Regions from separate parts of the Ureibacillus chungkukjangi genome, predicted to be linked through region 1. Evidence: predicted binding sites of a transcription regulator. Region 1 holds the regulator's gene; each other region holds the start of a gene.
What was found. The regulator LexA, encoded in region 1, represses DNA repair genes until DNA is damaged. The targets are predictions, from matches to a motif close to CGAACATATGTTCG.

Region 1 (5,686 bases):
CTTTTAAAGTGGACGCAATTTCTAGGAATGTTAGTCCTTTTTCTCTAAGATTAACAATCTCTTCGATTGGGACCTCTATCCGCTCGCGACCTTCATGATTATGTCGATTTTTAATATTCAACTCAGGACGATAGCCATTATCAACGGCACGTCTCATTCCTCTTTTAATTTTTGCATTGTGAATTTTGCGTTGATATTCTTCCACAATTGCTAAAATTTCAAGTAGCATCGTATCCATCTCATTTAAGCTCATTGGACCGGCGTTATTTAACGAATAAACTGTTGTCTCATTCTTGTGTAGTAAATGCAGTACCGCCATTCGTGCATTACCACGTCCTAAACGTGTTTCGTCTTGCACAAATAATACTTGGACATTCTTTTCTTTTATATAATCTAGCATTTCTAAAAGGCCTTCTCTTTCAACCTCGTAACCGCTATGCTGATCTTGAAATACCTCTAGAACTTGAAAGTCCATGTCCTTTGCAAACGATCGCAGCTCCTCTTCTTGTCGAACAAGTGACGTCTCTTGCGTATTTTTCTCTGTACTTACCCGTGTATAAATGACGGCTTTGTTTTGTTTACTCATGGGTTTTTAATCGCTACCTCTACTGAATGAAGCTCTTCTTCACTCTTTAAATTTGCAATATAGATACTTTTTTCATTTACAGGAATAGTTAAAGGATGTCCTGCAACAATATGCTCTCCATTAAGTGCATTTTCAGCTTTCACTTGTTTAATCCACTCTTGCTTTGTCATTTTACCACGGTATTGTTCTGCTAAAGTCCATAATGTATCACCATGTTGAACTTCGACTTGTTCGTATGTTGTACTGCCATTATCAGTTATTAATAGAAATGCACCCATCACAAAGAAAGCAACGAATAACACAACGATATAAGAATTTTTTTGTAAATATTTCATAATTAAAACCTCTTTTCGAATATTTGTTCTCACGAATGTATGTTCTTACTTTAATACGAACACTTGTTTTTGTCAACAGCATTTTCGAACCTATGTTTGCATTTCTGTTCTTCCACTGATATACTATATGTAACTAATAGAGATACATATTCACAAAAAGAGGTGATAGAGTTGAAAAAAATATCAAAAAGGCAGGAAGATATTTTAACATTCATAAAAGAAGAGGTTCGCACTAAAGGTTATCCACCTTCTGTTCGTGAAATTGGAGAAGCAGTAGGACTTGCCTCAAGCTCAACAGTACATGGACATTTAGCTCGCTTAGAAAGCAAAGGCTTAATCCGACGTGACCCAACAAAACCGCGCGCAATCGAGATTTTAGATCAAGAAGAAGCGGCAGTTCAAAAGCAATCTGTAGTCCATGTTCCTCTTGTAGGTAAAGTTACAGCTGGTCTACCAATTACAGCGATAGAAAATATTGAAGAATACTTCCCTCTACCAGATGCTTATGGCACTAGCGAAGAGAATCTTTTCATGCTAGAAGTAATGGGAGAATCAATGATTGAAGCTGGTATTTTAGATGGAGATTATGTAGTAGTTAAGCAAACAAACACAGCGAACAACGGAGAAATTGTTGTAGCTATGACTGAGGACGATGAAGCAACGGTAAAACGCTTTTTTAAAGAGAAAACTCATTTCCGTCTTCAACCTGAAAACTCAAGTATGGACCCAATCCTAGTAAATCAAGTATCGATTTTAGGTAAAGTTGTAGGATTATATCGTAATATTCATTAAAAAAGGTTGTCTCGTTGGTCATTAGACTGTGAGACAACCTTTTTAATGTGGTTTTGAGTTAGTGATTGATCACATAAAGTTGCTTGTGAGCGTTTAAGGGTGCGTTGTGTTCATATAATTTGATTTATGATCACTTGGCAAATTTTCTAGTATGAATAACCTAGCTTTCTCGCGGTTAACTGCATGGGTCATACATACACCAACGCTGGCTATGTCATCGCGTATACCCTACCCTATGACTGAATAACTCCAACCCCATTTTCAACCTTACTCTTACAAGCATCGATGAATGACTTGAACAGATTTTTCGCATGCTCATCCTCTGCTATTGCCATTTCCTCTGGATGCCATTGGACGGCTACGCAATATGGATAATCCTTCATTTCGATAGCTTCAATGATGCCGTCACTTGATTTGGCTGTGATTTCGAATATTTCGGGCACCTTTTTAAGGGCTTGGTGATGGAATGAGTTGACTGCAATCTTTTCTTTGCCTACTATTTCATGCAACTGACTGCCCTTTGTAATCTCGATAAAATGCGATGCCTCTCTCCTGCGCGCATTTTGTTGATGGAGAATTGGCGTTTGCTCATATTGAGAATTGATATCTTGATAGAGTGTCCCACCTAAAGCGACATTCAAAAGCTGAATTCCACGGCAAATCCCGAAAATCGGTAACGTTTTCTTTAGAGCAGCTTCTGTTAGCATTAGCTCAACTTCATCACGCTCTAGCATAATATGGCCGATTTTAATATGGGGCTCTTCATCGAAAAAGTGAGGGTGCACGTCTACCCCACCCGTTAACAGTAAGCCATCAATTCCATCAAGCAGCTGATCTACATCACTTTCAACGCCAAAAGGAATATTAACCGGAATCCCACCTGCTTGAATAATAGATTTTACATATGCTTCATTAATACAGTATTGCCCATTGTTCGTTGTCATTGTTACACCAATAATCGGTTTCATCCAAACACCTCCAAAATCTTTAAATAGTTACTTGCTTTAGAATATTCTAGATTAAAATGGTATTTCCTCTTATAACTTGCATGAAGTTTCAATCCCAGTGCCAATCATTATATGTGTAGTAATCCGCTAAAGAGATAGGCTTGTAATTTGAGCAAAAATCCAGGAGATGTTGCCTTCTTTTCTCCAGATTACTTGCGTCAGAAAAAATTTCACATACTTCACTTTTATTTTTAAAATCAAAATCTATCAAACAGAATATTTCATTATCATTATCACCATAGGGGGAAAAATTTCCGTATCGACAAGTTTGACAGGCTGCGATTCTTATATTCTTTGGTAGTGCTTTTTGAAAATTTTTTACGCCAAGCTCCGTAACATTCGATATTTTAGAAATGACATGTTGATTTTCTAAAAAGACTTCATATTGAATAATTTCCAATTCGCCGTCTATTGTTCGCTCAGTCAATGCTTTTGTAGGAAGCGTTGACAACTTATCGTCAATCAGATAATTAACTAAAATTATTCTAAGCAAATTGTCATCCCCTTTCTATAACGAAGCATCTAATCTATTAACATTAAATAATTCCTACTATTTAAAATATCGGAATTACAAAATATTGTAAAACTACTTAAAAATTTAGCTGAAAATTTATCCCGAAACTAATCTCCTATTTTATCAGCTTAATATTTACGAAAATCCTTATATATTCTTAATCTATCAAATAAAACAATCTAACCAGTAGTTGACTTTCTACCATATACATTTAAAATTAAATTAGTTAATTCGATATATAATAAGACCATAAAATAGGATTTACATAGGAGTGGACATAGAGGATGGAAATAACTGAGAAAAAGAAAGGCAATTGGTTTAAAAATGCACTAAGTAATCAAAACCAATTAGAAGATACAGTAAAAGAATCAATCGAGACTGAAATAGAATTGGAACAAGAGCCACAAGAACAAGTGGATACTATCACAAATACGGTAGAAGAATCTGCTCCATTGGTGACGGATAATACACCATCATTATTCTCAAAAGAAAATCAAGACAAAATTGCATTAGATGTAATTGTTTCTATTGAAAATATATTAAAGGAACGTCAGCTACTTGCCTACAAAAACGATGCTATGATGGACCAAATTAATGCTGCAAACGAAACAATCTATCGATTTAAGCGTGAAATGTTAAAAAAGGATCAGCTTCTACAAGATAAAAATAAAGAAATTCGCGAGTTAGAAAATACGCTAACGAACAAGCAAATGAGCTACGACCAGCTTCTTGAGGATTACAAAGAGTATCAGCTTTCATCCAATTTGGAATTTGATAAGATTTCAAATCAACTTGATACTGAAAAAGCAAAATATAACAAGCTATATGAAGAGTCGACTAAAACTCACTCAGTTCAAGTAACGAAGATTAACGAGCTTGAAGAGAAAATTAGAAATCTCGAAATCGAAAATCAGAAATTTGAAGAGCAATATCACAAAATTTCTAATGAAAAAGCTGATTTAATGAAGAGCATTAATGACTTTACAGAAAGAATGTCTTTCTCTTTTACACCGAAAAATAACGATTAAAAATCATAGTTATTATTAGTATAAATCACAAGTGATGCCTTTTTTGAGAAGGGAGGTAACTATGTCTGTTAATTTTGTAAAAATCGTTGAAGTACTATCGATAGAATCTAAAAATGATGCGAGTTATTTACATATCAAGATTTATTTGGATCAGGAGCTGGAGTTATTTTGGGAGATTGATGCTTCAACCGCAAATAGCTTAAGAAGTATTTGTGAATTTGATGAAACCCATAAATACCGTTTATCTTTGAGGACAAAAACATACTCAGATCCAGGTAACTATATTAGCTATGTAACGAAGACATACTTAAGTAATAGCAATCGACTTACTTTTTCTTGTTCAGAAGAATTTGTACATCAAGTCGAGCTCCTTAAACAGTGTACTAGTAATAAAGACTTACTTGAATTACCATTTTTCGATAAGAGTTTGCCTGAAGATGATATAGAAGATAAGGAAATTGAAGATACTATTCAATCACCTATTGAGGAACAAGTTGAAGCAAATTCAGTTGTTACTATAAATAATAAACAAATGGCGAATATCAACGAGTTTAGCAGTGAGATTGTACCTTTAAAATCCCAAGAAGCTATTATTGAAAAAGAAGTAGTTCAAGACGTTAAAGCCATTGAGTCACTGCTTAAAACGGCTCCTCATAAGGTGAAGTTAAAATCAAACAAATGGGTATACATTGCCTCTCTTAGCTTATTAGCTATAGTTATTCTCGTTAGCTTAGTTATTTTCAAACCAGACCAAAAAGTTACTCAACACCAAGAGAATGAGGAAGTAAAACCCGTTTTACAAGATACAAAGCTTGACGCACCAAGTTCTGACAAGCCAAATTCACTAACTATCGATGAACCAATTACCTTTAACTTACCAGAAGGCTATATTGCATTTACATTCAATGAAGGACCTTCTGCATATACAGAACAAATTGTCGACGTTTTAAATCAATTTGATATTGGAGCTACCTTCTTCTTTATTGGCAAAGAAGTTGAAAAATATCCTAATTCTGTTCAGTCCGTCTATTCTAATGGATATACAATTGGCAGTATGACGATGAACAACGCGCCAATCGCCACTCTTCCCTACGAAGAACAAGAAAAGGAACTACTGGCATCCATGGAGTCACTTCAAAGAGTAACAAAAGAAAAAGTCCATTTATTCAGGCCACCTGCCGCCCTTTTTAACCAAGACACTCAAGATATCTTGGCAAATACTGCTGTAAAATTAACTCTTTGGAATAATAATCCTCAGGAAAAGCAAACTGGAGATTCTGCTCAGCTTCTCGAAACAATTAAGGAGAGCGAATTATCAGGCTCTATTGTTTATTTACAAGAATCTCAGGAGGTTGTCGATTCATTAGCAGCTATGATTGAGATGGCACAAAAGCAAAACCTTAAAATTGTCAGTATCAACTAAA
Region 2 (5,686 bases), 1.2 Mb from region 1:
GGAATACTAAAGTGGCAGGTAATGCAATAAAGAATAATAATAGGATATAAATTACTACTAATTCTCCTCCACCTACGCCTGCTCCAACAAATCCTACACCACTTAGGAACGCAACAATCATAATTCCGACTGCCTGCATCCCTATAGAACGATTTAAAAATAAATCCCTCATCCCATCAGCTAAACGATACAGCATCGCTTGTTTAACCTGTTTTTTCATTTTTTCTTCTGTATTAGCAGAATTCCAAGTCCAAATTGATCCCATAATTACTACGAATAGTGATAAGAAGGAAACTAATAAAAATACTAGAAAATCAAATGAAATCGATAGTGTATCAGCTGAGTAATAAAATAAATTTCTAATTGTATATCCAAGACTATCTAGTGCAGCAAATAAAACAGTAATCGCTACAATCATTAATACTACTTGAACATCTATAGGAGCTCTTAAGTAAATATTTTGTAGATTGTCATATTCCCCTTTAAATATGTCTCTTGAAGGTCTCGCAAATGTAAACAACCCAACAATTGCTAACACCCCTGTAATCCACACTATATAGAAAATAATTTGTGCAACTTTATAGGACTCATATTCATTCGCAAAGTTTGTATTTTTCAACATCGATTTTGTAATATAGATTGTTCCTATAAACTTCCCAGTTCCTACATCTATTTGAATTTCATCATTCATATAGTTATTACCGAAATTATTAATATGGAACGTATTATTTACGCTTAATGCTGAAATTGAATTAAATTCTTCTTGGTACAAATTTGAACTTTGTTGTGAGCCAGATTCAAAAATTTCACCTGTGTCTATATTTTCAAATCGATAACCAAAATAACTATATTCATTTATAAAATCTTGACGCTCTCTTTTTTGTTCAGCTGCATATTTATTCACAGCTTCTTCTTTTAATTTTCTAATTTTTTCTTCAACATATTCATTACTTTCAAAATTCTTTTTTATATCTGCAATTTTAGTATCCCGCTCAGCAACAAGTACCTCTTTAAGTTCAGTGTCCTTTGCCTCTTCTGCCTGAGTTATTTGATCAATATATTGATAACGAATATTCTCGATTTGTTCCGTTAATGAACCGTAATAATTACGATAATTTTCAATTTCTTCTACCGATACATTTAGCTGCCCTTTAGCTTTGTCGGCATCAAATGGAACTAACACGTAATCCTCTAATTTCTCGATAAAGGCATCTTTAGTACTCTGAAATTCACCCGCTTCAAAATACGATTTAAATAGATAATTATGCGAATGATTGATAAATGTTACGACTGCTAACGCTGACCACGTTATAAGAAAAAGTATGAGGAGTAATTTGCTTTTTGCTTTCATAACCTTTTGTTCCTCCTCTAAAATAATTTCACAAGCATTTTTACCGTTTCATCGATATGTTCATCTATAAACTGCCACGTCTTTGTGATGATAAAGAACATACCGACGACACTTGCGATAAGACTTAGCACCGTTAGGCTTGTCTCAATTTTGCTTTTCAATTTTGTATCCAATGCCCCACACAACCTTTAAGTATCTTGGATTTTTTGGGTCTGTCTCGATTTTTTCACGGATTTTCCTGATGTGTACGGCCACGACGTTTTCCGCATTATAAGCCTCTTCCTTCCACACAAGCTCATAAATTTCGTTAATCGAAAAAACACGCCCTGCATTTCTTAATAACAGCTCGGTAATCTTGTACTCAATCGGTGTTAGCTTCACCAATTCACCATCTAAGCGTACCTCTTTCGCATCCATATCAATTGCTAATCCATTTACCTCAATTTTAGAGCTTTGCTTTGTGTTACCGTTAAACGTTCCCAATTGAACGTAACGTCTAAGTTGCGACTTAACACGAGCAAGTAACTCTAAAGGGTGAAATGGCTTCGTAATGTAATCGTCTGCTCCTACAGAAAGCCCATGGATTTTGTCTGTCTCTTCGGCCTTCGCACTTAACATGATGATGGGAATATTGCGATCTGTGCGAATTTTAAATGTAGCTGTAATTCCATCCATATTTGGCATCATAATATCCAGGATGATTAAATGGACTTCATTATCTTCTAGTAGCTTTAAGGCTTCAGCTCCATCTGCAGCTTTTAATACGTTATAGCCTTCATTTTTTAAATAAATTTCGATCCCATCACGAATGTCTTTGTCATCATCTGTGACGAGCACTGTTAACTTCTCCACTGCCCTCACCTCATCTTTTTCTTATGTTTCTATCATAAAGTTTGAATCTTAATTTATAGTCGCTATAATTCTGAAGAAATTCTTAAGATTATGTTATATTTATGTGTATTTCTAATTAACAAACCCTTATAAACATTAGGTTTTTTAACTATACATTTAATTTTACATTATTTTCAATACGATACTAGTATTTATTCAAGGTGGGTGAGCTGGGGTTCGTGAATTTTTTAGTTGGGGTTCTGTGGGGTACGGTTATTTGGTCCCTTCATCACTAACTATTTTAATAAAATATAATGCATTTCCAATCGATTTCCATTATAGTAAGATTGAAGGGAGACGATTTACTTATGAAAAAACCATTTTATAAACGTTGGTGGTTCATTGTACTTGCTATCATCGTAATTTTAGGAGCTATCGGCTCAATGAGTGATGATACAGAACAAGTAGATACCGATACTACGACACCTACTAACGAACAAGCTACAGAAAAAGAGACTGAAAAGCCGAAAGAAGAGACTGCTCAAGAAGCTAAAGAAGAAGTTAATGAAGAAACAGTTGGAAAAGGTACACCTTTAGAGGTTGGAGATGTTACATTTACTTTAAATGACGCACAATTAGCAGATCAAGTAGGCCCGTCTGTTTTACCAACAACTGCAAGCGGAAAATACTTAGTGTTAGACGTAACTCTTAAAAATAACGGAAATGAAGCAATTACTGTTGATTCAAGTTTCTTTAAATTAACAAGAGGTGAGAAGACTTATGAATCGGATTCTGCCGCAAGTATGTCTGCTAACCAAGGTGAAGATGGAACAATTCAAAATAGTTTCTTCCTACAAGAAGTAAATCCTGATATGGAAATAACAGGTAAAGTTGTATTTGATGTTGCACCAGATGTAGCTGAAGCTACAGACTTACAATTACAAGTACAAACAGGTTTCTGGGGAACTGAAACTGGAACGATTAATTTAAAATAATTTTAAAAAAGTCACTCATTAGAGTGGCTTTTTATTTACTCCCTTTACAAAAGCGAACATATATTCTATATTTAATAAGAACGTATATTCGTATTTATAAATTGAAAGGAGATCCTATAATGACTATTAATGCCGTTCCTAAACCAAAAGCATTTAAAAAAACTAAAGAACCAAAACATCTTCCACGTGATGAATTTGAAATAGAAGAACTTGCATATGCATTAAAAGAGGCTCAAGAATACAATCAAATGAAATTGTTCACTATTTATAAACAAGAGACCCCTTTAAAAGGTACTATTACTAAAATGGATGGTAATACAAAATTGATTCATATTAAGGATCAAAAGCATGATATTCATAAAATACACATTTTAGATATACTATCAATTTCAGAAGTTGAATAGGTAGATGATTATGAAAGTCTATCTATGGGGGCATAAAGATGGTATCTATTTAATTAATGAAGACTTTACTATGGCAGCTAAACCCTATTTCATTACTCATCCCCAAAGAACATTGCTATTAAAAGAAAGAATTGAACCAGGTATGGATAATATAAAATTATTATCCACCATCACGGATGAGGATTTGCAGTTACTAGTTAAAGATTCTGTTATTCGTTGGAAAACAATTATCCCTTTATTAAATGGATTTAAAGAAAATTTTATAGCGATTGCAGATATTTTAAAACCGGGAGCTTAATTGCTACCCGGTTACTTTCGTTTTATTGTACTGCTGTACCAATCGTTCTTAAAATATCATTGAATAGAGGTAACATCTGCACCAGTACATATCCAATGCCTGCATTCATTATCATGGTTAACGCTTTTTCTTTCATTCCGAACATCATAATGAAAAATCCGATTGCCATTACTAATGAAGCTACTGGAAAGCTTATACCTACGATTATTTGAATAAACGGGTCAAATATTGTAGCTAAGGTTTCTAAAGTTTTATCAGCAATGTAACCCGTAGGCACTAGTTGTGGAGGTTGAGCTTGAATTGCCCATTCCCCAGTAGTAGCACTCGCACTCTTCAAGCTGTTAAATAGGGTATTTAACGTAATTACACTCGTACCTATCATCAATGGAGCAATGTTACTAGGTGATTTTAGTTCTTTCACAGACCTACTGCCGTAATATTCCATTACCTCTGCATTTGAATAATCCCTTGCAGCAACAACCTCAATTTTGTTTCTTTTAAACATTTAAGTTCCCTCCTAATTGATGTCGTTAATCGTGTAAACCTTTACCTTCAAACCCTCACAAGCCTTCTCTAATTGCTTTCTACGGTGTTCTGTAGTTGTTACCCAAATAAGGGTTGGGTAATAGCCCAATTTCATGACAATGCTTTGCATTAATTCTTTGTATCTTTTAATCTTTTCACGATTTTCTTTCATGCTTTGTAGATTATCCACCTCTAAAAAACATTGGAATCCATTTCTTGAAAACATTGCATCCGCAACAATAAATATTTTGCCATTCGATATTTTAACTTCATTTTTCCAGTCTCTCGGGCATACATAAAATAACCAAAATTGATTGCGCATAATTACGTGCTGCACATGCCCACCTTTTTTTCTAACTTTTTCACAATCCACGTATTCACGTCCCTCTTTTGAGAGATAATAAATTGTCTGGTATCCTTCACGGATAGTCATAAGATAATCAGACAACCGCCTAAAAATTCTGTTAGCGTTACCTACTTTTCCTAACTTAAAATAAGTTCTTAATTGATCACGCGTAAGGAAGTCAAATTTCTTCAAAAGTAACAGCAGCTGTTCGTCCCTCGATGTTAGTTTTTTCATTGTGGCCATTATTTACCTCCTTCTCGGAGATGTGTGGAAGGATTGTTTCGCTAATTATATTAGAAGTGATTAGTGGTGTTTGAAGGATTTCGCGTTTTTCAGCAGTTTGATAGATAGCTCTACCTTTAATCTGTGGAAGGAGTTCGGCGCCTGTTTCGTCTAATACGACACGGCTTGCTATTGCGGATTGCACTCGGAAAGATAGTTTTGCATCTGAATTTTGTTTGCATTGTCTAGGGATTACATCACCAGTCGGATATTGGGTAGCTAGGATTAGACGGAATCCAAGCCCAGCTCCTAATCTTGCAATCTGTGACATAATTGTTTGGCACTCTTGTTTTAATTTCCTTTCTTCTGGTGTAACTACCTCTTGTGGATTTAATTCCCCTACTTCATCCACAATGACGAAATAACGCTCTTTTATATTCGCATCTTGTGCGTTTTTCTTGCCTATATTACGCACTTTAACCTGCAACCTTCTCATTTGTTCATAAGCCAATTTGAGCGTTTCTAAGGCTTCCTCTGGTTCGTAAGCAATCGATACACATTGTTTAATATTTTCATAGTCGCAAAGCTCGACTCCGCCTTTTAAATCAATCAAGAAAAAACGGACGTGCTCAGGTTCGCTTTGTAGCAAACTATTAATCATGGAATTAATGAAATTACTTTTGCCATAGCGAGTAGCCCCTCCTAAAACTAAAT
Region 3 (5,686 bases), 430 kb from region 1:
CAGGCTGATAAATATAATTTCCTTTGTTTGTAAAGAGCATTAGATGATGCTGAGTATTAAGTGTCTCTTCAAATAATAGATAATCAGAATCCTTCATTGCAAAATCCTGACCATTAGAAGCTGAATGAGAACGTGTGCTTGTGCGTTTCACATATCCGTCCTTTGTTACTGTTACTACAACTTCTTCACTTGGAACTAATACATCTAGAGTTAACTTAATTTCTTCAATTTCCGCTTGAATGACTGAACGACGCTCTTCAGCAAACTTAGCACGGATTTCTGCTAGTTCTGATTTGATGACATTAATCAATTCTTTTTCATTCCCCAAAATATCCATTAGCTTTGAGATTAACTTCTCAAGTTCTTCTTGTTCGGCACGCAGCTCAGTAATATCTGTATTAGTTAAGCGATACAGCTGTAAGCTAACAATTGCTTCAGATTGAGCTTCTGTAAAACCAAATTGTAGTTCTAAGTTATTTTTCGCATCACGTTTATCTTTTGAAGCACGAATAGTTATAATTACTTCATCCAAAATTGAAATAGCTTTGATTAAACCTTCAACGATATGTAAACGATCATTAGCCTTTTTAAGGTCAAATTTAGAACGTTTTGTCACTACATCCTTTTGGTGTTTGATATATGAATCCAGCATTAAAGGTAATGTCATCATTGTTGGACGACGATTATGAATGGCAATCATATTAAAATTGTAGTTGACTTGTAGTTCAGTTGATTTATATAGGTAGTTTAGTATACCAACTGCTTGTACATCCTTTTTAAGTTCAATAACGATACGAAGACCTGTGCGATCCGATTCGTCTCGAATTTCAGAGATACCCTCTAATCGCTTATCTACTCTTTGCTCGTCTATTTTCTTTACTAGGTTAGCTTTATTCACTTCAAAAGGAAGTTCGGTAATGATGATTTGTTCTTTACCACCCTTTACTGCTTCAATCGTAGTTTTAGAACGTACGATTATTTTTCCTCTACCTGTTTCATAAGCCTTTTTAATCCCCTCGACACCCTGAATAATTCCACCAGTAGGAAAATCAGGCCCCTTGATAACTGTCATTAATTCATCAACGGAACATTGGGGGTTATCTAAACGCAAAAGTACTGCATCAAGCGATTCAGTTAAATTATGAGGCGGTATATCTGTAGCATAACCTGCAGAAATCCCTGTAGAACCGTTTACAAGCAAGTTTGGAAATCTTGAAGGTAAAACGGTTGGCTCTAAATCTTGGTCATCAAAGTTTGGAACAAAATCTACAGTTCCCTTATTAATATCGCGAAGCATTTCAGCAGCAATTGAAGAAAGCCTTGCTTCTGTATAACGCATCGCTGCTGGTGGATCACCATCTACCGAACCGTTGTTCCCATGCATCTCTATAAGCATATGGCGCATTTTCCAATCCTGACTTAAACGAACCATTGCATCATACACGGATGTATCTCCATGTGGATGGAAATTACCGATTACATTTCCGACTGTTTTTGCAGATTTACGGAAAGGTTTTTCGTTCGTATTCCCCTCATTGAACATGGCATATAGAATTCGTCGTTGTACAGGCTTTAAACCGTCACGTGCATCAGGTAAAGCGCGATCCTGAATGATGTATTTACTATAACGACCGAACCGATCGCCCATCACTTCTTCTAACGGTAATTCTTGAAATCGTTCGGGTGTCGTCATACTTCTAAATCCTCCTCATGTTGGATGAAATCGCTATCTAAAATATTTAAGTCATCCTCCATACCAAAATCTACATTGGATTCAATCCATTTACGTCTAGGTTCAACCTTATCGCCCATTAATGTTGTAACGCGACGTTCAGCACGTGCGCCATCTTCTATTGTTACACGAATTAAAGTTCGTGTTTCAGGGTTCATTGTTGTATCCCATAACTGATCGGCATTCATTTCACCAAGTCCTTTATAACGTTGGAGCATATAGCCTTTACCAACCTTTTGGATAGAAGCTTGCAATTCTTTTTCTGTCCAAGCGTACTCGATTACTTCTTTTTTGCCGGTACCACGAGAAACTTTGTAAAGAGGTGGTAGTGCAATGTATACCTTACCAGCATCAATTAATGGTCTCATATATTTATAGAAGAAAGTTAAAAGTAATACCTGGATATGAGCGCCATCAGTATCGGCATCGGTCATAATGATGACTTTATTGTAAGCGGAATCATCAATATTAAAATCTGCTCCTACTCCAGCACCAATTGTATGAATGATTGTAGAAATTTCTTCATTTTTCATGATGTCTGATAGCTTTGCTTTTTCCGTATTAATTACTTTTCCGCGCAAAGGCAAGATTGCCTGGAATGTACGGTCACGGCCTTGCTTAGCCGAACCACCGGCAGAATCACCCTCTACTAGATATAACTCATTACGAGCAGCGTTTTTCGATTGTGCAGGTGTCAGCTTACCAGAAAGAAGTGTACTGGACTTTTTCTTTTTGCCACTACGTGCATCCTCTCGAGCTTTACGGGCTGCTTCTCGAGCTTGCTGTGCACGTATAGCCTTACGAACAAGCGAAGCAGACAATTCAGCGTTCTCTTCTAGTACATAAAGCATTTGCTCAAGTACAACACTCTCTACTGCAGAACGAGCTTCAGTTGTACCAAGCTTACTTTTCGTTTGCCCTTCAAATTGTAAAAGATGCTCTGGAATACGAACAGATACAATAGCCGAAAGTCCTTCTCGAATATCAGTACCTTCTAGGTTTTTATCCTTTTCCTTTAAAAGCCCAACTTTTCGTGCGTACTCATTAAATACCTTTGTCATGGCTGATTTTGCACCAGTTTCATGTGTTCCGCCATCTCGTGTACGAACGTTATTAACAAATGAAAGGATTGTTTCTGAATAACCATCGTTAAATTGAAATGCGAATTCTACCTCAATACCTTCTTGAGAGCCTTCGACATATTTAACAGGATGAAGAACATCTTTTTCCTCATTCAAGTATGTAACAAACGCTTCAATTCCGTTTTCATAATGGAAAACATCAGCTTGTCCCTCGCCGCGCTCATCAATAAGCTCGATTTTTAACCCTTTAAGTAAAAAGGCTGATTCACGTAGTCGTTCAGCTAATATATCGTAATTGAATTTTGTCACAGAGAATATTTCTTTGTCCGGCAAGAAGCTGACATTCGTTCCCGTTTCTTTTGTTGTTCCAATTACTTCAAGTGTTGTAACCGGCTTTCCGCCTTGCTCAAATCGCTGACGGAAAATTTGACCATCACGATAAATAGTTACTTCTAAAAATTTAGAAAGTGCATTAACTACAGACGAACCTACTCCGTGTAGACCACCACTTGTTTTATAGCCACCCTGACCAAATTTACCTCCAGCATGAAGGATTGTAAAAATAACTTCAGGTGTCGGCTTCCCCATTTTATGCATTCCGGTTGGCATGCCTCGACCATAGTCACGAACACTCACAGATCCATCCTCATGAATCCTTACAATGATATGTGATCCAAATCCACCAAGAGCTTCATCCACTGCATTATCAACTATTTCATAAACTAAGTGATGAAGACCTCGACTGTCTGTGGAGCCAATATACATTCCTGGTCGTTTTCGAACCGCTTCTAATCCTTCTAATACTTGAATGGCATCGTCATCATATGCGATCCCTGGCTGATTTATTGCCAAATCAAATCCCCCTCCAAAAATACAAACATCCGTTCTGTTTCTATATCCATCGTAATGAGTATAGTAATTTCTGTCAATATTCCTTTTACCAGAAATAAGCTTTTTTATTGTATCAAACTCAAGTCACTCTGCACAAATAGAACTTTATAAAATCAAGTGTGGCTTGGCGTATTTGAAACTTTATTGAACTATATTATAGGCAAATCAATTTCGGCTTGTATATATACCCGTGCTCTTTGAAATATTTATCAAACTACTCGTATCTCTTCTAGTAATGGATAACCTACTTAAAAAGGTAAAAGTGTTTACATATTTTTATTATAACTGTAAATCTAAAAACATATTGTACATTTATTCACGATAATTTTTACTTTTTCCTTCAAGTTCATTCATTTTCTTTAAAAAAACTTTGTTATGATTGAGCTACAGACTCGCAATAGTATAAAAAACTACTCGTCCCGTCACACTTGTTGGGGGTCTATTTAGTTTGATCGATAAAAGAACTAAATACAAATACATCTTCCTCAAATGGTTAAAAAGGTGGTATATTGTTATTACAAGTATTAGTACCAACTATTAATTTTTTGAAAGGAACATTCTATGGTTAATGTAATTATACTTATATTGGCTGCCTATTTAATTGGCTCCATTCCTTCTGGCCTTTGGGTTGGTAAAATCTTTTACAAAAAAGATATTAGAGAGCATGGTAGTGGAAATTTAGGTGGGACAAATTCATTTCGTGTTTTAGGTAAAAAAGCGGGACTTGTCGTAACGATCCTGGACATTTTAAAAGGGACAGCTGCTACATTACTGCCACTTGTTCCGTTTTTTGCAGATACAACAATACATCCGCTATTATTAGGAGCAATAGCAGTTGTTGGACATATGTTTCCTATCTTTGCTGGATTCCGTGGTGGAAAGGCTGTCGCAACCTCTGGCGGAGTACTGTTAGGCTATGCATGGCCATTATTCCTCTTATTAATTGTAGCATTCTTTTTAGCATTAAAGGTTACCAAAATTGTAAGCTTATCTTCGATGATTATTTCAGTTATAGCAGTTATTTATAGCATTATTTATATGATTGTGACTGGAGATATCGCTTTATTGATTTTAATCTTAATATTAACTGTCTTTATATTCTATCGTCACCGTGCAAATCTTAAGCGTATAAAAGAAGGAACAGAACCAAAAGTAAAATGGATTTAAAGATCGGTCTGAAGGGATGTTTATGTATGAACATAAAAGTTACCAAAGAAGCATTACAGTGGTTTAAAGAAGAGATGGAAGTATCTCCTGGCGATATGATTCGTTTTTACGCACGTTATGGTGGTTCTTCCCCGTTTCATGAAGGGTTTTCCCTTGGCATGAATCGTGAGGAGTGGCATGATGTTGGCATAAAGCAAACGATTGATGGAGTTCATTTCTACATTGAAAAAGACGACCTTTGGTTTTTTAATGAGCATGATCTACTAATTGATGTAAATATAGAAGCAGACGAACTTAAATATGAATATTTAGCGTAATAATTAGAGCGAGAAGTGATTCTAGAAGATGACTTCTCGCTTTTTTGTATTTAAATAGAGGTTTTTAAATATAGGCATTGAACTAGTAAGGAAAGAATACGCATTAAGAGAGGTAAAATAAGTGGAATATTATAAAGCAATTCGTAAATATGTAGGTAATAAACCATTACTATTACCTGGTTCAGTAGTAATTATTGTAAATGACAAAAAGGATATTCTCCTGCAACAGCGACCTAATGGGAGCTGGGGCTTGCCAGGTGGCTTGATGGATCTAGGAGAAAGCTATGAGGAAGTCGCATACCGAGAGGTTTTTGAGGAAACTGGCTTAACTGTACGTGATTTAAAATTATTAGGCGTATTTTCTGGCAAAGATTACTTCAGTAAAATTGAAAATGGTGATGAATTTTATTCTGTTACAGCTGTTTTTCTATCAAAAAACGTTAGTGGCAAGCTAAGGATAAATCATGAGTCACAAGCGCTGACGTACTATTCCCCAC
Region 4 (5,686 bases), 1.9 Mb from region 1:
TGCAAAAAAGTTATTCTACTGTTCCTGTCTCATCTACATCTTTTCTAAAATTATCGAGCAATGCTCGCACTTCATCTGTAGATTTCGTGTTCATCAATTGGTTTCTTAATTCACCAGCTCCACGGAATCCTTTGACATAAATTTTGAAAAAGCGATGAAGGCCAGAGATTGAACGAGGCACTTCTTCTGCATATTGATCTTGAAGATCAAGCTGCAATCTCAAAAGATCAAGGTATTCTTCAGGGCTATGCTCTCTTGGTTCCTTTTCAAAGGCAAAAGGATTTTTAAAAATACCTCGTCCAATCATAACGCCATCAACACCATACTTTTCAACAAGCTCAAGCCCAGTTTTACGGTCAGGTATATCCCCATTGATTGTTAGAAGCGTATCGGGCGCAATACGATCACGAAGCTTTTTAATCTCAGGAATCAGCTCCCAATGGGCATCGACTTGGCTCATTTCTTTTCTTGTACGTAAATGAATAGAAAGGTTTGCAATATCCTGCTTTAAGATATGTGTTAGCCACTCTTCCCACTCACTAACTTCATAAAAGCCCAGTCTTGTTTTCACGCTGACAGGAAGTCCACCCGCTTTTGCCGCTTGAATAAGTTCTGCTGCAGTCTCTGGATGTAGAATAAGACCACTGCCCTTCCCTCTAGAGGCAACATTCGGCACAGGACATCCCATATTGATATCAACACCCTTAAAGCCAAGCTCTGCCATACCAATACTCATTTGACGAAAATATTCAGGATTATCTCCCCAAATATGCGCCACCATTGGCTGCTCATCTTCTGTAAAAGTCAACCGGCCACGAACACTTTTCATGCCTTCTGGATGACAATAACTATCCGAGTTTGTAAACTCTGTAAAAAATACATCTGGTCGACCGGCCGCACTAACTACATGACGAAAAACAACATCCGTCACATCCTCCATTGGTGCAAGTACAAAAAACGGTCGTGGCAAGTCACGCCAAAAATTATCTATCATTTCTAACTCAAATCCTCTCACTATGGTGAAAACTTTAAACCATCTGCCAAAAATACCAAACCAATTGTTTTACTCTATTTAAACTTAAATCATTTACGAAAAAACTAAGCTGCGAAATTCGGCAATCTTTATTTTAACGAAAATCTGCTCTGAATGGTATTTTTTTAAACAAAAAAGCAGATGATATAGATTTTTGCCTATAACAACTGCTTTTCTATTCAAATTATAACTCTTCCACAGTATCTAGCCTGCATTTGGTAGAACAATATGGGGCGGAGTTAAGTTCTAAATTTTATGGTCTTTATTTTTAAATAGCAAAATATGCAATAGGTTGGATTCGAATGTTTCATATTAATTTTTATGTTAATAGCTAAATATGCATCAATGCTCCATCCGGCTTCGGTATGTCTTGGACTGATATCTGATTCATTTTACAAAAATGTTTTAAAAATTGTTGTGCAAGTTCTCGTTCCTTTGGGTCACTTTTCAACTCAACTATATCGATTAAAATTTGAGCCATCCTTAAATTATCAAAATAACGGTGTTTACCTGTATTCCATGTCATTTTGTGGGGGGATTTTTCATTTACGTAATAATTCCAAAAAAGCATCTGATCCGATTCCTGTTCTGAAAGCTTGAGTCTGTATTTTGAATGGGCAGGAATATTTCCATCTTTACAAAGCTTACCAATAAAATCTTCTTTTACCATATAGACACCTAAAATACGTCTGTTTTTTTCAGTCCCGCTTGAATCAATTTCGGTTAACAGGACGGCGCTATTTTGGTACAAGCGGATGGGTTTGACTGTATTCCCCTTATTATTACCGCTCTTTATTACACCTGAAAAAACTTTCCACTCAGAAAAAGAACTAATCTGTTCTTCTGTGTCACACCAAAAAACCATTTGTGATTCTGGATGGAGTTTATGATTTTTCATAAGTTTTTCATGCTCCAAGCGAAGTTCCCTATTTTTTTGATATAGCTTTTTTTCCTCTCTCTTCCTCCATTCTTCCTCCCTTAGTTCAACTTCCTTTTTTTGTATAATTTTTTCAAGTGAGTCCGCAACATTTTTGTCATGTAATTGTAGGTGCTTTCCAAATACATCTGGAAAAATAAACTTTTTATTTTCCGTTGCGAAATTTATTTCAATACTAGACTCATTTTGTTTAACTATACTCCCCATGCCAAAACGCTTGTGTGTTACTTTCTTATTAATTAGATTCATTATTAAAATCCTCCTTGTAGAATAGAAATTCGGTTACTTTGATAGTAAATTGATAATTTCATTCCACTAACTTCGTTTCAAGTGCACACAACTGTTTAAATTATTCTTTGATATTAAAATGGATATAAAAAAACGTATCCATAATTCAATACACCGGAATTACGAATACGATTGAATAAAACAATTGTAAGACTATTATAACATTTTTCTGAAGATTTTACAAATTTCTTGTTGACAGCAAAATTCATTGTGAGGTAAAATGGAAATTTATTCTCTTTAATCATTAAAATAGCTACGAAATAAATGCCTCCTAAAAGCCTCAAAATTTCTGGAATGCTCTTTAAAAATCTATCCCAACGATATTTAAGAAACCAAGCTAATAAGAGATGAACATACTCACTACTGAGTAAGTTTACTTCCTGACGGTAGATAAACTACCGAAACAATATTCAGAAAGATCTTGAGAGTGAATAACAAGAATTTCAGACCGAACATTCATCTTGAAAAACTCAAACAAACCGTTCCAATCTGATACAATGACAGAGTTTATCTTCTATCGTTCCTAAAATTTCAGCAGCAAAGTTGGATGCGAGCATTTAATAAGGTTTTCTATGAAGATAACAAACAGATTGAATGATACCCTTCCATCTCATTTCTTTTTCAATAAGCTTAATGAATTTTAAATATGTAACAATGTAACTAGCGAAAGTAAATAAGCGTAATTTTTCCGGTTATTTGCAGAATAAAACTCGTTTTGAAGGTAAATAAGGGAATATTTTCCGCTTATCATAAGAAAAATCACTCATTTCCTCATTTTTCAAGACGTTAAGGGAATTTTCTTCGGCTATTTAGACTATTTTTCACTATATTTTTTAAATAAGCGAAATTTTCCCTTCTATTTTACAAACCTGGCTCTCAATCTTCCCTCCCAATCTATGAGAGCGAAACCTTTTAATCCCATTAAACTCACAATTCAACGTACAAAAGCATTTTTACCACTAAAAAAACTCGAATACAATAATCGTATTCGAGTCTCAAATTTCAATATATTTTATTAAGCTTCAGTTTTCTTCTAAAATCAACTTCGCAACACACTCGACATGCGTTGTTTGAGGGAACATGTCCACCGGTTGGATTTCCATTGTTTTATAGCCGCCGTCTTCTAGGAAGCGAAGATCACGGGCTAATGTTCCTGGGTTACACGATACATACACTACACGTTTTGGCTTTTGCTCGATGATTGTTGATAACAATGCTTCGTCGCATCCTTTGCGAGGTGGATCGACTACTAGAACGTCTGCTTCTTTCCCATCTGCGTACCAGCGTGGGATTACTTCTTCTGCTGGTCCAGCTTCAAAGTAAGTGTTAGTGAATCCGTTGATTTCCGCATTGCGTTTTGCATCTTCAATAGCTTGCTCAACGATTTCAACACCCATAACAGATTTTGCTTTTTGTGCTAGGAATAAAGAAATTGTTCCGATGCCACAGTAAGCATCAATTACTCTTTCATTTCCCGTCAACTGCGCATAATCTAATGCCTGCTTGTATAGAACTTCTGTTTGAACTGGGTTCACTTGATAGAACGATCGAGCTGAAATTTCAAAGCGAACGTCGCCAATCGTATCCTCGATGAAATCTTTCCCCCAAAGTGTCACTGTTTCATTTCCAAGAATGACATTTGTTTTTTCGATGTTAATGTTTTGAACAATCGAAGTTACATTCGGAATAAGCTTTTGAATTAATGCAATTGCCTCATCTTTTTGAGAGAATTTATGTTTATTTGTAACGAGAACTACCATTACTTCCTCAGTTGCACGACCTTTACGAACAACCACATGGCGCAGCATTCCCTGATGAGAAGCTTCGTTATAAGGCTGCAATCCGATTTCCATAAGCTCTTTTTTCAAGGTAGCCATCATGGTATCTGCTTCACTCACCTGAATTAAACAACGTTCCATATCCACAATTTCATGTGACTTAGATTTGTAAAAGCCTGCAATAGGACCGGTTTCGGTCATTGAAAATGGAATTTGAGACTTGTTTCGGTAATTCCAAGGATCCTGCATCCCTTTTACAGGCAGTACAGGCGCATCTATCTTGCCAATTCGTTGCATCACATTGCGAACCATACTTTCCTTCCACTTCAATTGCCCTTCATACGACAAATGCTGAACCTGGCAACCTCCACATTGACCAAAATAAATACAAGGCGCCTTCACTCTGTCAGGTGATTCTTTTATAATATCTACGATTTTCGCAAAACCGTAGTTCTTTAACGTTTTTAGCACATGAACTTCAACCGTTTCCTCAGGTAATGCCCCTTGAATAAACAAAGGATACCCATCAACCTTCGCCACGCCATTCCCATCATGCGTCAAATCTTCTATATATACCGTCATACGATCATTCTTCTTAACTGGTGCTACCATCTTCCGTCCTCCATTTCAGTTACTCTATTGTAGCAAAAATAAATCCAACTCAACAGTAAGTTGAGTTGGATTTATTTTCTGCGCCGAAAGCTTGCGGCAGGCGCAAAATAACTTTTAATGAAAAGTTGAATTCTATTATAAAAAATTTATTAACTTAATAACACTCAGCAGTAATTGAGTTGAATTCTTTTTCTGCGCTGAAAGCTTGCGGCAGGCGCAAAAAATCAACAAATGAAAAGTGAACTCTTTCCTAAAAAATTCATTGATTTAATAACACTTAAAAGTAAATTCAGTTGAATTCTTTTTCTGCGGCGAAAGCTTGCGGCAGGCGCAAAATAACTTTTAATGAAAAGTTGAATTCTATTATAAAAAATTTATTAACTTAATAACACTCAACAGTAATTGAGTTGAATTCTCTTTCTGCGCCGAAAGCTTGCGGCAGGCGCAAAAAATCAACAAATGAAAAGTGAACTCTTTCCTAAAGAATTCATTGATTCAATAACACTCAAAAGTAAATTCAGTTGAATTCTTTTTCTGCGCCGAAAGCTTGCGGCAGGCGCAAAATAACTTTTAATGAAAAGTTGAATTCTATTATAAAAAATTCATTAACTTAATAACACTCAACAGTAATTGAGTTGAGTTCTTTTTCTGCGCCGAAAGCTTGCGGCAGGCGCAAAATAACTTTTAATGAAAAGTTGAATTCTATTATAAAAAATTTATTAACTTAATAACACTCAACAGTAATTGAGTTGAATTTTTTTCTGCGCCGAAAGCTTACGGCAGGCGCAAAATAACTTTAGTTTGAAGAAAAAACATACAACTGTGAGCAAAACCAGTCTCTTTACTACGATTCAGAATGCAAACCACTCTACGTGGTAGCAAAGCCAGTCTCTTTACTACGATTCAGAACGTAAGTCGCTCCACATGGTAGCAAAAACATTCTCTTTACTACGATTCAGAACGTAAGCCGCTCCACATGGTAGCAAAGCCAGCCTCTTTACTCCGATTCAAGCGGTAAACCGCTCCACACGGTAGCAA

Region 2: a site for LexA is predicted at 3,231-3,244, ahead of LG296_RS01810 (YolD-like family protein). Genes of this name have one in related genera too.
Region 3: a site for LexA is predicted at 3,689-3,702, ahead of parE (DNA topoisomerase IV subunit B). Genes of this name have one in related genera too.
Region 4: a site for LexA is predicted at 2,238-2,251, ahead of LG296_RS16905 (malate synthase). Genes of this name have one in related genera too.

The regions. Positions count from the first base shown of each region.
Region 1 is NZ_CP085009.1:1,498,223-1,503,908, reverse strand. Features, by position in the region: gene LG296_RS07360 (recombinase family protein) at 1-586, opposite strand, end outside; gene LG296_RS07355 (LysM peptidoglycan-binding domain-containing protein) at 583-921, opposite strand; gene lexA (transcriptional repressor LexA) at 1,093-1,713, shown strand; gene LG296_RS07345 (gamma-glutamyl-gamma-aminobutyrate hydrolase family protein) at 1,947-2,681, opposite strand; gene LG296_RS07340 (hypothetical protein) at 2,770-3,213, opposite strand; gene LG296_RS07335 (hypothetical protein) at 3,519-4,262, shown strand; gene LG296_RS07330 (polysaccharide deacetylase family protein) at 4,324-5,685, shown strand.
Region 2 is NZ_CP085009.1:345,017-350,702, reverse strand. Features, by position in the region: gene LG296_RS01830 (HAMP domain-containing sensor histidine kinase) at 1-1,351, opposite strand, end outside; gene LG296_RS01825 (hypothetical protein) at 1,369-1,512, opposite strand; gene LG296_RS01820 (response regulator transcription factor) at 1,496-2,203, opposite strand; gene LG296_RS01815 (DUF4352 domain-containing protein) at 2,551-3,177, shown strand; gene LG296_RS01810 (YolD-like family protein) at 3,297-3,581, shown strand; gene LG296_RS01805 (hypothetical protein) at 3,592-3,879, shown strand; gene LG296_RS01800 (hypothetical protein) at 3,902-4,384, opposite strand; gene LG296_RS01795 (replication-relaxation family protein) at 4,397-4,984, opposite strand; gene LG296_RS01790 (FtsK/SpoIIIE domain-containing protein) at 4,929-5,686, opposite strand, start outside.
Region 3 is NZ_CP085009.1:1,923,875-1,929,560, forward strand. Features, by position in the region: gene parC (DNA topoisomerase IV subunit A) at 1-1,693, opposite strand, end outside; gene parE (DNA topoisomerase IV subunit B) at 1,690-3,666, opposite strand; gene plsY (glycerol-3-phosphate 1-O-acyltransferase PlsY) at 4,267-4,872, shown strand; gene LG296_RS09540 (HesB/YadR/YfhF family protein) at 4,899-5,189, shown strand; gene LG296_RS09545 (NUDIX hydrolase) at 5,311-5,686, shown strand, end outside.
Region 4 is NZ_CP085009.1:3,405,295-3,410,980, forward strand. Features, by position in the region: gene LG296_RS16900 (tRNA-dihydrouridine synthase) at 11-994, opposite strand; gene LG296_RS16905 (malate synthase) at 1,365-2,219, opposite strand; gene rlmD (23S rRNA (uracil(1939)-C(5))-methyltransferase RlmD) at 3,281-4,648, opposite strand.